One region of the Bradyrhizobium sp. S3.12.5 genome, then DNA from elsewhere that is predicted to be linked to it. Evidence: predicted binding sites of a transcription regulator. Region 1 holds the regulator's gene; each other region holds the start of a gene.
The links. Region 1 encodes PhoB, which activates phosphate uptake and scavenging genes when phosphate is short. Its sites were predicted from a motif close to TGTCATNNANCTGTCAT; they were not measured.
Positions count from the first base shown of each region.

Region 2: phnF (phosphonate metabolism transcriptional regulator PhnF) is a predicted target of PhoB. The motif match lies at 2,256-2,272, and genes of this name have one in related genera.
Region 3: ABIC09_RS14935 (YdcH family protein) is a predicted target of PhoB. The motif match lies at 1,651-1,667, and genes of this name have one in related genera.

Region 1 is NZ_JBEPRF010000022.1:114,850-119,213, reverse strand. Features, by position in the region: gene ABIC09_RS28585 (aspartate aminotransferase family protein) at 1-1,035, opposite strand, end outside; gene ABIC09_RS28580 (GcrA family cell cycle regulator) at 1,489-1,998, shown strand; gene phoB (phosphate regulon transcriptional regulator PhoB) at 2,118-2,825, opposite strand; gene phoU (phosphate signaling complex protein PhoU) at 2,848-3,564, opposite strand; gene pstB (phosphate ABC transporter ATP-binding protein PstB) at 3,576-4,364, opposite strand, start outside.
Region 2 is NZ_JBEPRF010000013.1:238,278-242,641, reverse strand. Features, by position in the region: gene phnE (phosphonate ABC transporter, permease protein PhnE) at 1-515, shown strand, start outside; gene phnE (phosphonate ABC transporter, permease protein PhnE) at 512-1,360, shown strand; gene phnF (phosphonate metabolism transcriptional regulator PhnF) at 1,493-2,221, opposite strand; gene phnG (phosphonate C-P lyase system protein PhnG) at 2,342-2,806, shown strand; gene phnH (phosphonate C-P lyase system protein PhnH) at 2,811-3,419, shown strand; gene ABIC09_RS21200 (carbon-phosphorus lyase complex subunit) at 3,423-4,364, shown strand, end outside.
Region 3 is NZ_JBEPRF010000009.1:112,557-116,920, reverse strand. Features, by position in the region: partial or broken gene ABIC09_RS14955 (GGDEF domain-containing protein) at 1-587, shown strand, start outside; gene ABIC09_RS14950 (hypothetical protein) at 589-840, opposite strand; gene ABIC09_RS14945 (hypothetical protein) at 862-1,080, opposite strand; gene ABIC09_RS14940 (YdcH family protein) at 1,219-1,425, opposite strand; gene ABIC09_RS14935 (YdcH family protein) at 1,753-1,935, shown strand; gene ABIC09_RS14930 (NAD(P)/FAD-dependent oxidoreductase) at 2,103-3,206, opposite strand; gene ABIC09_RS14925 (sensor domain-containing protein) at 3,412-4,364, shown strand, end outside.

The sequences.
Region 1 (4,364 bases):
ATCGCCGGAGGGCACCACGGCCTTGATGCCGATCAGGAGCCCCTCGCCGCGGACCTCGCTGACAATATCGGGATGACGATCGATCACGGAGGCGAGCTTCTGCTTGAGCAGCAGCGACATCTTCTGCACGTGGTCGAAGAAGCCGGGCTTGAGCATGACGTCGAGCACGGCGTTCGCGGCCGAGATCGCCAGCGGATTGCCGCCGAAGGTCGAGCCGTGCGAGCCGGGCCCCATGCCGGTGGCCGCATCCGCGGTCGCCAGCACCGCGCCGATCGGGAAGCCGCCGCCGAGCGCCTTGGCCAGCGACATCACGTCAGGCGTGACGCCGGTGCGGCGGTGGGCGAAGAGATCGCCGGTGCGGCCCATGCCAGTCTGCACCTCGTCGAAGGCGAGCAGCAGGCCCTTCTCGTCGCAGAGCTGGCGCAACGCCCTCAGGAAAGAAGGCGTCGCCGAACGAACGCCGCCCTCGCCCTGGATCGGCTCGATCAGGATGCCGGCGGTCTGCGGACCGATCGTCTTCTTCACGGCCTCGATGTCGCCGTGCGGGATCTGGTCGAAACCGTCCATCGGCGGACCGAAACCTTCGAGATATTTTGCAGAGCCGGTCGCAGCCAGCGTCGCCAGCGTGCGGCCGTGGAAGGCGCCTTCGAAGGTGATGATGCGGTAGCGCTCCGGATGTCCTTTGGAGAAGTGATGATGGCGGACCAGCTTGATCACACCCTCCAGCGCTTCGGCGCCGGAATTGCAGAAGAACACGAAGTCCGCAAAACTCTCGTTGCAGAGACGCGCGGCGAGCTTCTCGCCGTCCGGGCTCTGGAACAGGTTCGACATGTGCCAGAGTTTTGTGGCCTGCTCCTGCAGCGCCTTGACCAGCGCGGGATGGGCATGGCCGAGCGCATTCACCGCCACGCCCGAGGTGAAATCGAGATAGCGATCGCCATTGGTTGCGATCAACCAGACGCCTTCACCGCGCTCAAAACCGATGTCGGTTCTGGCGAAAACGGGGAGCAAGTGCGGCGCTGCGCTGTTAGCCATGATGGTCTCTTTGGATGTTTCGGACGGCCTGAAACTGCGTTGCGCAGCGCATCATTGGTCCGGAAAACGAAACGTGCCGCCTTTTAAGGGCGGCACGCATCACTATCTTATGCTTGGCACCATTGGTGTCAATGCCGCCCGGAAAGCCCCGCGAAACCCAGATTCCGTAGTCTTGCGGTACCGAATTTGCGGGTTTTGGCCACGGAACATGTGGAAGCGAGTCGGCGGACTCTTGCGCGTGAGTCACGCCATATTGTAGCGTCTGGCTTGTCAGATACGACATCTCGTGCAGCGGTTCTGATCCCAAAAGTCCTCATGTACCGGCGTAAACGTTCGGGCGTATCATTGCGCCCGGCGAGCCTTAAGGGATTCTGGCGGCACGGATTTTTCGAGGCTTAGGCATTCGTTGTGCGGCCCCCAGGATGGCAGGCGCGCGGCGAAGGAAAGGGTGCAATGACGGTTTTGACCTGGTCCGACGATCGCGTCGAACAGCTGAAAAAGCTCTGGGAGGCCGGACTTTCGGCCAGCCAGATCGCCGCTGAGCTTGGGAATGTCACCCGTAACGCCGTGATCGGCAAGGTTCACCGGCTCGGCTTGTCGGGCCGCGCCAAGAGCCCGTCTTCGGCAGCTCCGCGGCCGCGCAAGGCGCGTCCAGCGCCGCACATGATGCGGGTGAGCAGGCCCATCGCACGCGGCAATACCGCGCTGGCGCAGGCTTTCGAGGTCGAGGTCGAGGCTGAACCGGTCACCTACGACAACGTGGTACCGATGAGCCAGCGGCTGTCGCTGCTCGAATTGAACGAGGCGACCTGCCACTGGCCGGTCGGCGATCCCTCGAGCCCGGATTTCTTCTTCTGCGGCGGCAAAGCGCTCTCCGGCCTGCCCTATTGCGCCCAGCACTCGCGGGTTGCGTATCAGCCGGCAGCGGATCGCAGGCGGGCCCCGGCGAAGCCGGCGCGGTAAGCTCAGCTCCAAACGACATCGTCCTGGCCTGGTGCGCAATTGCGCGCGGGCCGGAACGATCGGGAGAAGGATCGGCGCGCCTTTGGCGCGCTTTCTTGTCGAGGTCTGCTCAGGCCGTTTCAGGCCTGCTCGGCCTTCGCGAACCGATCGTCCAGCGCGTAGCCCGCGCCGCGGACGGTGCGGATCGGGTCCTGCTCGCGGCCGAGATTGAGCAGCTTGCGCAGGCGGCCGATATGCACATCGACGGTGCGCTCATCGATGTAGATGTCGCGGCCCCAGACACTGTCGAGCAACTGCTCGCGCGAGAACACGCGACCGGGATGCTCCAGGAAGAACTCCAGCAGGCGATACTCGGTCGGGCCGAGATCGATCGGCCGGCCCGAGCGCGCCACGCGGCGCTTTTCGCGGTCGAGCTCGATGTCGCCGAACGCCAGAACGGTTGCGAGCCGCTCCGGACTTGCGCGCCGGAGCAGGCCTTTCACGCGCGCCAGGAGCTCGGGCACCGAGAACGGCTTGACGATGTAGTCGTCAGCGCCGGTCGCCAGGCCCCGCACCCGCTCGCTCTCCTCGCCACGCGCGGTGAGCATGATGATCGGCAGCTGCTTGGTGTCGGATCGCGCACGCAACCGCCGGCACAGCTCGATGCCTGATAGCCCCGGCAGCATCCAGTCAAGCACGATCAGATCGGGGATGTGCTCCTTGAGGCGGGTGTCGGCGTCGTCGCCGCGCATTACCGTCTCGACGTCATAGCCGTCGCCTTCGAGGTTGTAGCGGAGAAGCTCGGTCAGAGCTTCCTCGTCCTCAACCACCATAATGCGTGCGCCCATCGGGTCGTCGCTCCTTGCGTAATCAGGTGCTCGGGACCGTGGTGGCGAAGGTCGTCATGTCGCCCTTCGGCCGCTTGTCGGTGATCGCCTGGCCTTCGATCATGTAGAACACGGTCTCGGCAATGTTGGTGGCATGGTCGCCGATCCGCTCGATGTTCTTGGCGCAGAACATCAGATGGATGCAGAACGAGATGTTGCGCGGATCCTCCATCATGTAGGTGAGGAGCTCACGGAACAGCGAGGTGCAGATGGCGTCGACTTCCTCGTCGCCCTTCCACACCGCCATCGCCGCCGGCAGATCGTGCGCGGCATAGGCGTCCAGCACCGACTTGACCTGCTGCTGCACGAGGTCGGTCATGTGCTCGAGGCCGCGGAACAGCTTGAGCGGATGGAAATCCGTCTCCAGCGCCGCGACGCGCTTGCCCATGTTCTTGGCGAGGTCGCCGATGCGCTCGAGATCGGTCGCGACGCGCATGGCGCCGACGATCTCGCGCAGATCCACCGCCATCGGCTGGCGGCGCGCGATCGTGAGCACGGCGCGCTCCTCGATCTTCTTCTGCAGCGTGTCGAGCTCGGCGTCGATGGCGACGACGCGCTGGCCGAGCGCGACGTCGCGGCGGATCAGCGCATCGACGGAATCGACGATCATGCGCTCGGCGATGCCGCCCATCTCGGCGACCAGGCGCGTGAGCTCCTGGAGGTCGGTGTCGAAGGCCTTTGCGGTATGTTCAGAACCCATGTGCCGTCTCCTCAGCCGAACCGGCCGGTGATGTAATCCTGCGTGCGCCGGTCGGTCGGCGATGTGAATATCTTGCTGGTGTCGTCGAACTCTATCAGCTCGCCGAGATACATGAAGGCGGTCTTGTCGGAGACGCGGGCGGCCTGCTGCATGTTGTGGGTCACGATCGCGATCGTGTAGTTCTCGGACAGCTCCTGGATCAGCTCCTCGACCTTGGCGGTCGAGATCGGGTCGAGCGCCGAGCAGGGCTCGTCGAACAGGATCACCTCGGGCCGCACCGCAACGGTGCGGGCGATGCAGAGGCGCTGCTGCTGGCCGCCGGAGAGCGACAGGCCGGAGGCGTTGAGCTTGTCCTTGACCTCGTTCCACAGCGCGCCGCCGCGCAGCGCTTTCTCGACGCGGTCGTCCATCTCGGATTTCGAGATCTTCTCATAGAGACGGATGCCGAAGGCGATGTTCTCGTAGATCGTCATCGGGAACGGCGTCGGCTTCTGGAACACCATGCCGACGCGGGCGCGCAGCAGATTGAGGTCGAGCTTGGGGTCGAGGATGTTGGTCTGGTCGAGCATCAGCTGACCGGTGACGCGCTGGCCCGGATAGAGGTCGTACATCCGGTTGAAGATGCGCAGCAGGGTCGACTTGCCGCAGCCCGACGGGCCGATGAAGGCGGTGACCCGGTTGGTGCCGAGCGCCAGGTTGATGTTCTTCAGCGCGTGGTGCTCGCCATAATAGAAGTTGAGGTTGCGCACCGTCACCTTGGCCGGCGCTTCGGGCAGCATCGGCGCCTGGGGCAGGCCGCC
Region 2 (4,364 bases), on a different contig from region 1:
AAAACACCTCGCCCCGGCCATGGCTTCGCTTCGTGGTGCGGCGCCTGCTCGAGTTCGCCCGCACCGTCCCGGGCATCGTGTTCGCGCTGATCTTCGTCATCGCCTTCGGCCTCGGGCCGATGGCGGGCGTGCTCGCGATCGCGATCCACTCCACCGGCGCTTTGGGAAAACTGTTCTCGGAAATCGTCGAAAATGCTGACATGAAGCCGGTCGAGGGTATCCGCTCGACAGGTGCGAGCTGGCTCTCCTGCATACGGTTTGCGATCCTACCGCAGGTGACCGCTGGCTATGCCAGCTACGCGCTGCTGCGTTTCGAGGTCAACGTCCGCGAAGCGTCCGTCATGGGCTTTGTCGGCGCCGGCGGTATCGGGCAGGAGCTCGTCGTCGCCATCCGCAAGTTCTATTATTCGGACGTCAGCGCGATCCTGCTGCTCATCATCGTCACGGTCTTCATCATCGACATCTCGACCGGCTGGTTGCGCGGCCACCTCTTCGGCAAGGAGGCGCGGACGTGACAGGGCCGCAGGAGGTCGACACCGCGCAGATCCGCGCGCGCTACCCTGATGTGTTCGAGCGTCCGGCCGCGGCACGGCTTGCGACGCCGGCCATGATCGTCGCGGCGCTCGCCATTTTTATCTATGGCCTGGTCGATCTCGATTTCTCGCCGTCACGGCTCTTCAGCGGCCTCAGCCAGCTCGGCTGGATCAGCATGATGATGATCCCGCCCGATCCCGGCTCGTCGCTGCCGATCTATCTGAAGGCGATGGGCGAGACGTTGTCGATCGCGCTACTCGGCACCACACTGGCCGCGCTGCTCGCGCTTCCGGTCAGCTTATTTGCTGCACGCAATGTCGTGCCGTCGATCATCCTGCGCTTTCCCGTGCGCCGCTTCCTCGATTCGATCCGAGGCGTCGACACGCTGATCTGGGCGCTGGTATGGATCAACGTGGTCGGGCTCGGCCCGTTCGCCGGCGTGCTGGCGATCGCGGTGTCGGATTTCGGTGCGTTCGGCAAACTGTTCTCAGAGGCGATCGAAGGGGCTGATCAGAAGCAGGTCGAGGGCATCCGCGCCTCCGGCGGCAGCGCGCTGCACGAGATCCGTTTCGGCCTGTTGCCGCAGGTACTGCCTGTGATCGCGGGCCAGGTGCTTTATTTCATCGAGTCCAACACCCGCTCGGCCACCATCATCGGCATCGTCGGCGCCGGCGGCATCGGCCTCCAGCTCGCCGAGCAGATCCGTGTGCTGGAATGGCAGAAGGTGTCGTTCCTGATCCTGATGATTCTGGTCGCAGTCGCCGCGATCGATTTCGTTTCCAGCAAGCTGCGGTTTGCGATCATTGGGCGAAGGGCTGTGGCCTGATCAAACGTGCCGTAGGGTGGGCAAAGCGAAGCGTGCCCACCACTTCTGTCGAAATCTTGGACAGATGGTGGGCACGGCGCAAGTGCGCCTTTGCCTACCCTACGAGTTCGGATCTCAGGCGAGGGAGAAGAGTTACGGCTCGACCAAGAACTCCACCCGCTCCGCCGCGAACCGCGAATGCTTGGTCACCAGCGGCTTGCCCTCGAGGTCGAGGTCGGTGGCATCGACCACCAGGATCGGCCGCCCCAGCGGCAGATCGAGCCGCGCGGCGTCGGTGGCGTCGACGATGCCGGCGGTGATCCGGGTCGCGCCGCGGCGATAATCGCGGATCCCGTAGTGCTCGAGCATCTTCGTCATCGAGCGCGTCGCGGCAAACACCGTGCCCGCGCCCGGAAAGTGTTCCGCAGACAGCCAGGTGGTGGAGACGCAGATCGGCGCGCGATCGGCGAGGCGGATGGCCTCGATTCGGACCAGCGGTGCGCCGGTCTTCAATCCCAGCTCCCGCGCCAGCTCGCGGGTTGCGACATCTTCCGACGTCTCGATCATCCGGCCATGCGGCTCGCGGCCGCCGGCGCCGACGATCTCGGAGAAGCGCGTGCGCGAGCGCAGCGGATAAGCGAGCTTCTGCGCTTCGACATAGGTTCCGCTGCCGCGCTCGGCGCGCACGATGCCGCGCTCTGCAAGCGCTGCCAGCGCGCGCCGCACGGTGTGGCGATTGACGCGGTAGGTTTCGGCGATCTCCATCTCGCCCGGCAATCTGTCGCCGGCCGCAAAACGGCCTTCGGCGATGCCGCGCTCGATGCCGTCGGCAACGAGGCGCCATAGCGCGACGCCCGAAGAGGCGGTGTCCTGCATGCTCATGTCGGCGGCCAGCCTAGCCCGAAAATCACACGTTTGTCACGAAACAGTCATGGCGCTCTCGTATCAAGTTGTCTAGTATCATAGACAACTTGGATTCGGCAAGTTCTGTAGAAGAGATCGGTGGACTCGGTGACCCAGCACAACACCCAGCAAGCCCAGCGCCAGGCCGCCATGGCCGTGCTGGCGCACGCGGAGGCGGGCGAGATCGCCGCCCGTCTCCGCACGATCCCCTTGCCTGGCCATCAGGATTTGCGCGCGCCCGAAAACGGCCTGGTGATGTTGCGCGGCCGGGTCGGCGGCGACGGCGCGCCGTTCAACCTCGGCGAGGCGACGGTGTCGCGCGCCGCGGTGCGGCTTGCGGGCGGTGAGGTCGGCTTCGGCTACACGCTCGGGCGGGACGGTGAGAAGGCGCGGCTGATCGCTCTGTGCGATGCGCTGGTGCAGTCCCGGGATTTTGCTGCAGCCGTCGAGCGCGACGTTATCGCGCCGTTGCGCGAGCAGCTTATGGTCAGGCGCAAGCAGGCGGCGGAAGAGACCGCTGCGACGAAGGTTGATTTCTACACCATGGTGCGCGGTGAGGGGTGAGGCCATGACCACGATTGCGGAACTGCCGCCCGGTTTCGTCGACAAGGTGTTGTCGGCGCAATCGACCTTTCGTTCGGTCATGGATGCGATGGCGCGGCCGGGTTCGGTCCAGCGCATCGTGCCGATGGCGGGAGCGCCTGATACGATGATGCGCGGCACCGCCGCGATTGCGCTGACGCTGTTTGACCACGACACGCCGCTCTGGCTTGATGCGCGGATGTCGGAAAGCTCCGACGTCCTGAAATGGCTCAAGTTCCACACCGGCGCGCCGGTGGTGCCGGACTCCTCGATCGCGGCCTTTGCGCTGATCGGTGACGGCGGTGCGCTGCCCTCGCTCGAGCGTTTTGCGCTCGGCACCAACGAATATCCGGATCGTTCGACCACGGTGATTATTCAGGTCGACAGCCTGGACGCAGGCCGCAGCTTCGAGCTGCGCGGCCCCGGCATCGACGGTGTCGCAACGCTCCAGGCTTCGATCAAGCCGTTCGACCTGTTTGAACGCCTGCGTTTCAACGAGACGCTGTTTCCGCGCGGCATCGACGTGGTTCTGGTCGCCGATGATGCCGTGGTGGCGATCCCGCGCAGCACGCGTGTCATGAGCAAAGGAGGCTGACGCATGTATGTCGCAGTCAAAGGCGGCGAACGCGCCATCGAGAACGCCCATCGCCTGCTCGCCAATGCGCGGCGCGGCGACCAAGGCGTCGCGGAAGTCTCGCTTGACCAGATCTCGGAACAGCTTGGGTTGGCCGTCGACCGCGTCATGAGCGAAGGTTCGCTCTATGACCGCGAGCTCGCAGCGCTGGCGATCAAGCAGGCCCGCGGCGATCTGATCGAGGCGATTTTCCTGGTTCGCGCCTTCCGCGCCACCTTGCCACGCTTCGGTGCGAGCGAGCCGGTCGACACCGGCGCCATGCGGGTGCAGCGGCGGGTATCCTCGACCTTCAAGGACATTCCGGGCGGCCAGATCCTCGGGCCCACCTTCGACTACACCCATCGCCTGCTCGATCCGTCGCTGGCCCAAGGCTTTGTGCCGGAAGCGCCGGCTGTTGGCGAAGCCTCGACCGCGCCGACGCCGCGCGTGACTGACATTCTGGGTCGCGACGGACTGATCGAGACCTCGCCGCAGGCCGAAGATGGCGCCAGCGTCGGCGACCTCACCCGCGAGCCGCTGAACTTTCCCGCGGACCGTGACTTGCGCCTGCAGAATCTCGCACGCGGCGACGAAGGCTTTCTGCTGGCGATGGGCTACTCCACCCAGCGTGGCTACGGCCGCAACCATCCCTTCGCCGGCGAGATCCGCTTCGGCGAGGTCGAGGCGGAGTTCGTTGCCGAAGACGTCGGCTTTGCCGTGCCGCTGGGCTCGATCGAGCTGACCGAGTGCCAGATGGTCAACCAGTTCAAGGGCTCGGCAACGGAAGCGCCGTGCTTCACCCGCGGCTACGGCCTCGCCTTCGGCCAAAGCGAGCGCAAGACCATGTCGATGGCGCTGGTCGACCGCGCGCTGCGTGCCCGCGAGCTCGGTGAAGAGGTCGGAGCCCCCGCGCAAGATGAAGAATTC
Region 3 (4,364 bases), on a different contig from region 1:
AACGAGCAAGGACAGCAAGGCGACCATCCGCGGCCTGCGGACCAAGCTCACCCAGGCGCTGCGGCGCGTCGCCGAGCTGGAGGCGGCAGCCGACACCGATTTCCTGCTGGACATACCCAACCGGCGCGGCTTCGAGCGCGAGCTCCAGCGCGCCATCGCCTACATGAAACGCTACCGCGCCAGCGGCGCGCTGATCGTGCTCGACGTCGACCGGTTGAAGCCGATCAACGATTCCTTCGGTCATGGCGCCGGCGACGAGGTGCTGAAGGTGATCGCCGCGACGCTGACACGGCAGATCCGCGCCTCCGACGTGGTCGGCCGTCTCGGCGGTGACGAGTTTGCCCTGCTGTTGTGGAATCTCAGCGAGACCGATGCCAAGGCGAAGGCTGTTATCTTCGAGCAGGCGATCGACGATTTGTCGTTCGTCTTTCGCGGCCAGCAGGTGAGCGCCGGCGCCTCCGCCGGTGTCGCGCTGCTCGGTGCGCAGTCCGATGCGGTCCGCGCGCTGGAGGAAGCCGACGCTGCCATGTATGTGCGCAAGGCGCACCGGCGGCACGAGCCGCGGAATCAGGCTTGTCAGCAGCTGACTTAGAGCGTTGCGAGATCTTCCGGCACGTTGCCGAATTTGCGCAGCAGCGTGGCGTCACCGAATTCGCCCGTCATGGGATCGCCGCTGCGGCTGAATGCGACCGCGCCGATATGGCCGGCACCATGCGCCAGTGCCTCGGCGCGCCGCAGTGCGGCTGTCGAGCTCTGGCATTCCTCGGCGGCGCCCGCGACAGGCGATCCGTCGGCATCGATCAGGAAGGGCATTGCAACGTAGTAGGTCACGTCCGACATAGCGTTGCTCCAGTGTTGAGCTCAAGCGGCGCTACTTTTGCTCCGCATCTTGCTGCGCGAGGTCTCGGGAATGCAGCCGGCCGAAATCGCCGCCTTCAATTCTTCCAGCTCGGCTTCGAGGTATTCGTTGGCCATGATCAGCGCCTTGATGGTGCTGCGCAGATTGCCGTCGCACATCGCGATCGCCTGATCGCAGGCCTGTTCATAATGGCTGTTGTCGAGAAGGGTAGGGACTGACATCTGCGGTGTCCTTGCGGGTTGTCCTTGGGCGTTTCCCTGGACGTTTCCTGGGGGGCGTCGGCGGCGGGACTAATGTTCCTATTTTGTTCTTTTTGAGTCAAGCGGATTCATGCGCGCCGACCCGCGACTGCTCGCGGGTCAGGCGATGATGTCGGGCGTGATCTGGTCTTCGATGAAGGCGATACGGTCGCGCAACAACAGCTTGCGTTTCTTCAACCGCTGTAACCGCAACAGGTCGGGGGCGGGCGATTGATGCAGTGCATCGATCGCCGCATCGAGATCTCGGTGTTCCTGCTGCAACCGGGTGAGCTCGGCTTCGAGCTCACGCTCGTCTTCATTGGTCATGTTTGCGGTGGCCGAAAACCGATAGGCTGAGATTAAGGCTGTGGATGCCCTGTGGAAATTATCGTCCTTGCGCGGCGTGATCGCAAGCGATCTGCGACCTTCGCGCACCGCTCTCTCGCAAGATATGTGAACGATTCGCAGCGGTGTAGCGCAATCACATTGATATCATGGATTTTTCACCGCGTGGTTCCTTACTCACGCTTCGTTACATATGAATTTTCAAAAATGACGGTGCGACGACGGATACCCATCGACAGAACGAATCGGTGATGTAGACTTCGTCGCCCGGATCGAATCCAAGGTTTACCCCTACCGAGGAGGTTTCGAATGACAATTCAGGCACATCTGGTTGAATTGGAACGGAAGCACAAAACTCTCGAACACGAATTGCACGAAGCTCTCGTGCACCTTTCAACAGACGACCTGCAAATTGTTGAGTTGAAGCGCCGGAAGTTGCTGGTCAAGGACCAGATCGAGCGACTGAAGCACACCGGCGACACGCTTCACTAGTAAACCCCGTAACAGTGTAGAGTTTGATCGTATCCTTTCAGCCAGGGATGAGAGCCTTTGCGCTCATCCCTGCTGTCAGGTGTGCGCCGCGCAATTGCGCGGGCGTCAGCTTTTGCTTGGACGCTTTTGCTTGACGCGAACCGATATCCACGTCGCTCGAAAACGATCTAGATTTCTGCGAGCTCCGCGACGTGGTCTGCGATCGCGAGCGACGATGTCAGTCCCGGCGATTCGATACCGAACAGATTGATCAAACCCGCGACGCCATGGTCGCGCGGACCCTGCATCAAGAAATCCTGCGTTGCCACGGCCGGCGGCACGATCTTCGGGCGGATGCCCGAATAGCTCGGCATCAACGCGCCGTCGGGAAGCGTTGGCCAGTATTTGCGGATCGCGGGATAGAAGCGCTCGGCGCGCGACGGATCGACCTCATAGTCGATCGTCTCGATCCATTCGACGTCGGGGCCGAAGCGCGCCTGTCCTGCCATGTCCAACGTGAGATGCACGCCGAGCCCGCCGGGCTCGGGCACGGGATAGATCAGGCGCGAGAACGGCGCGCGCGCGTTGCAGCTGAAATAGTTTCCCTTGGCGAGATAGGCCGGTGGAATCCGGTCGATCGGCATGCCGTCGATGTGCCGCGCCACGGTCGTCGCCGACAGCCCGGCAGCGTTGACGAGCAGGCCGCATTGCAGCGTCATCGGCGCTTCGCCGCCGGCTTCGATCTCGATCATTCCGGTTTCTGCCTTGGCGCGGATCAGCGGCGTGTGAAACGCAAAGGCTGCGCCGGCTGCCTCGGCCTCGCCGCGCAGCGAGAGCATGTAGGCATGGCTGTCGATGATGCCGGTCGACGGCGAGAGCAGCACGGCGTCGCAGACCAGCGCCGGCTCCAGCGCGCGCGCGGCTTCGCCCGAGAGCAACTGCATGTCGAGTACGCCGTTGGCCTCGGCGTGCGCCTTGATCGATTGCAGCTTCTCGGTTTCCCTGGCATTGGTCGCGACGATCAGCTTGCCGCAATTCTTGTGCGGGATGCCGCGCTCGCCGCAATAGCGGTAGAGCGCGTGCTTGCCGCTGACGCACATGCGCGCCATCCAGCTTCCGGCGCGGTAGTAGATCCCGGCATGAATCACCTCGCTGTTGCGCGAGGAGGTGATGGTGCCGATGGCCTCGGCTTCCTCGAGCACGATCACCTCGCGCCCGGCCTGGGCCAGCTTCCGGGCCACCGCGAGCCCGACCACGCCGGCTCCGATGACGACGCAGTCGACCCTATCCATGGTCGTGCAGACGTCCCGTTGAAGTTGCAGAGGGGGCCGGTTTGCCTGGGAAACGCGCCGCGCGGTCGTTGTCCGTTAAGGAAGCATTTATCATGTCAGGGCAATTGCCGTATTTCGCATCACATTTTTCTGTTGGGCGTACAGGCGTTTACCCGATCCAAACTCACGAAGCCAGACAATCCGCAGTTGAAATCGCGGGTGGCTGATGGCTAAGAAGAACTGGCACGAAGGCAGCATGCTTCCGATTGCTGTGCAGGCCGTCGTGTGCCTGGCCAGCGCGGTCGCGCCTTCGCGTGCCCACGCGGACAGCCTTATTCCGCCGAGCTATCTTGGCAATCTCGACCCCAATCTGATCTGGGAAGTCCTGATCGGCGGCATTGTCGTCTGCGCGTTCCTGGCCGCCATCGCGCTGTGGATCCATTCCGCGCTGCGCCGGAGCAAGCGTTCGCAGTTGCGGCGCAACGCCTTCGTCTCCTCCGCCATGAACAATCTCAACCAGGGCGTGGTGATGACGGATGCGCAGCGGCGCATCATCTTCTGCAACGACCGCTATCTCGAGATCTACGGCTTGACGCGCTCGGACCTGTGGACCGGCATGACCGGCTACGACATCCTCGAGCTGCGGCGCCAGCGCGGCGTCCTCGCCGTCTCCGACGACGACTTCTACGAGAAGGCGTCAAGCTCCAACGGCCTGATCAGCGAACTGCCGGACGGCCGCGCCATCCTGGTCAAATATTTCATTCTGCCGAACGGCGGCTCGGTGGGGACCCATCTCGACGTCAGCGAGCAGCGCAAGCTGTCGCGGCAGCTGGCCTCGACCAAGCAATTCCTGGAAACGGTGCTGGACAACGTGCCGGCCTGCGTGGCCGCGAAGAACATCGAGGACGGCCGCTACATCTTCGCCAACCGCGCCTATGAGCGGTTCTGGGGCTTTTCGCGCGACCAGGTCGTCGGCAAGAATGCGCGCGAGCTGTTCGGCCCGAAATCGGCGGCGAGCATCGAGGCGACCGACCGGGCCGCGCTGCTGGCGCCGGAAGGACAGTATCGCAACGAATTCGAGGTCGACGTCCAGCGCGATCAGGCCCGGCGCATGGTGGCCTCGATCCGCATTGTGGTCCGCAACGAGAGCAACAAGCCGGAATTCCTGCTGGTGGTGTT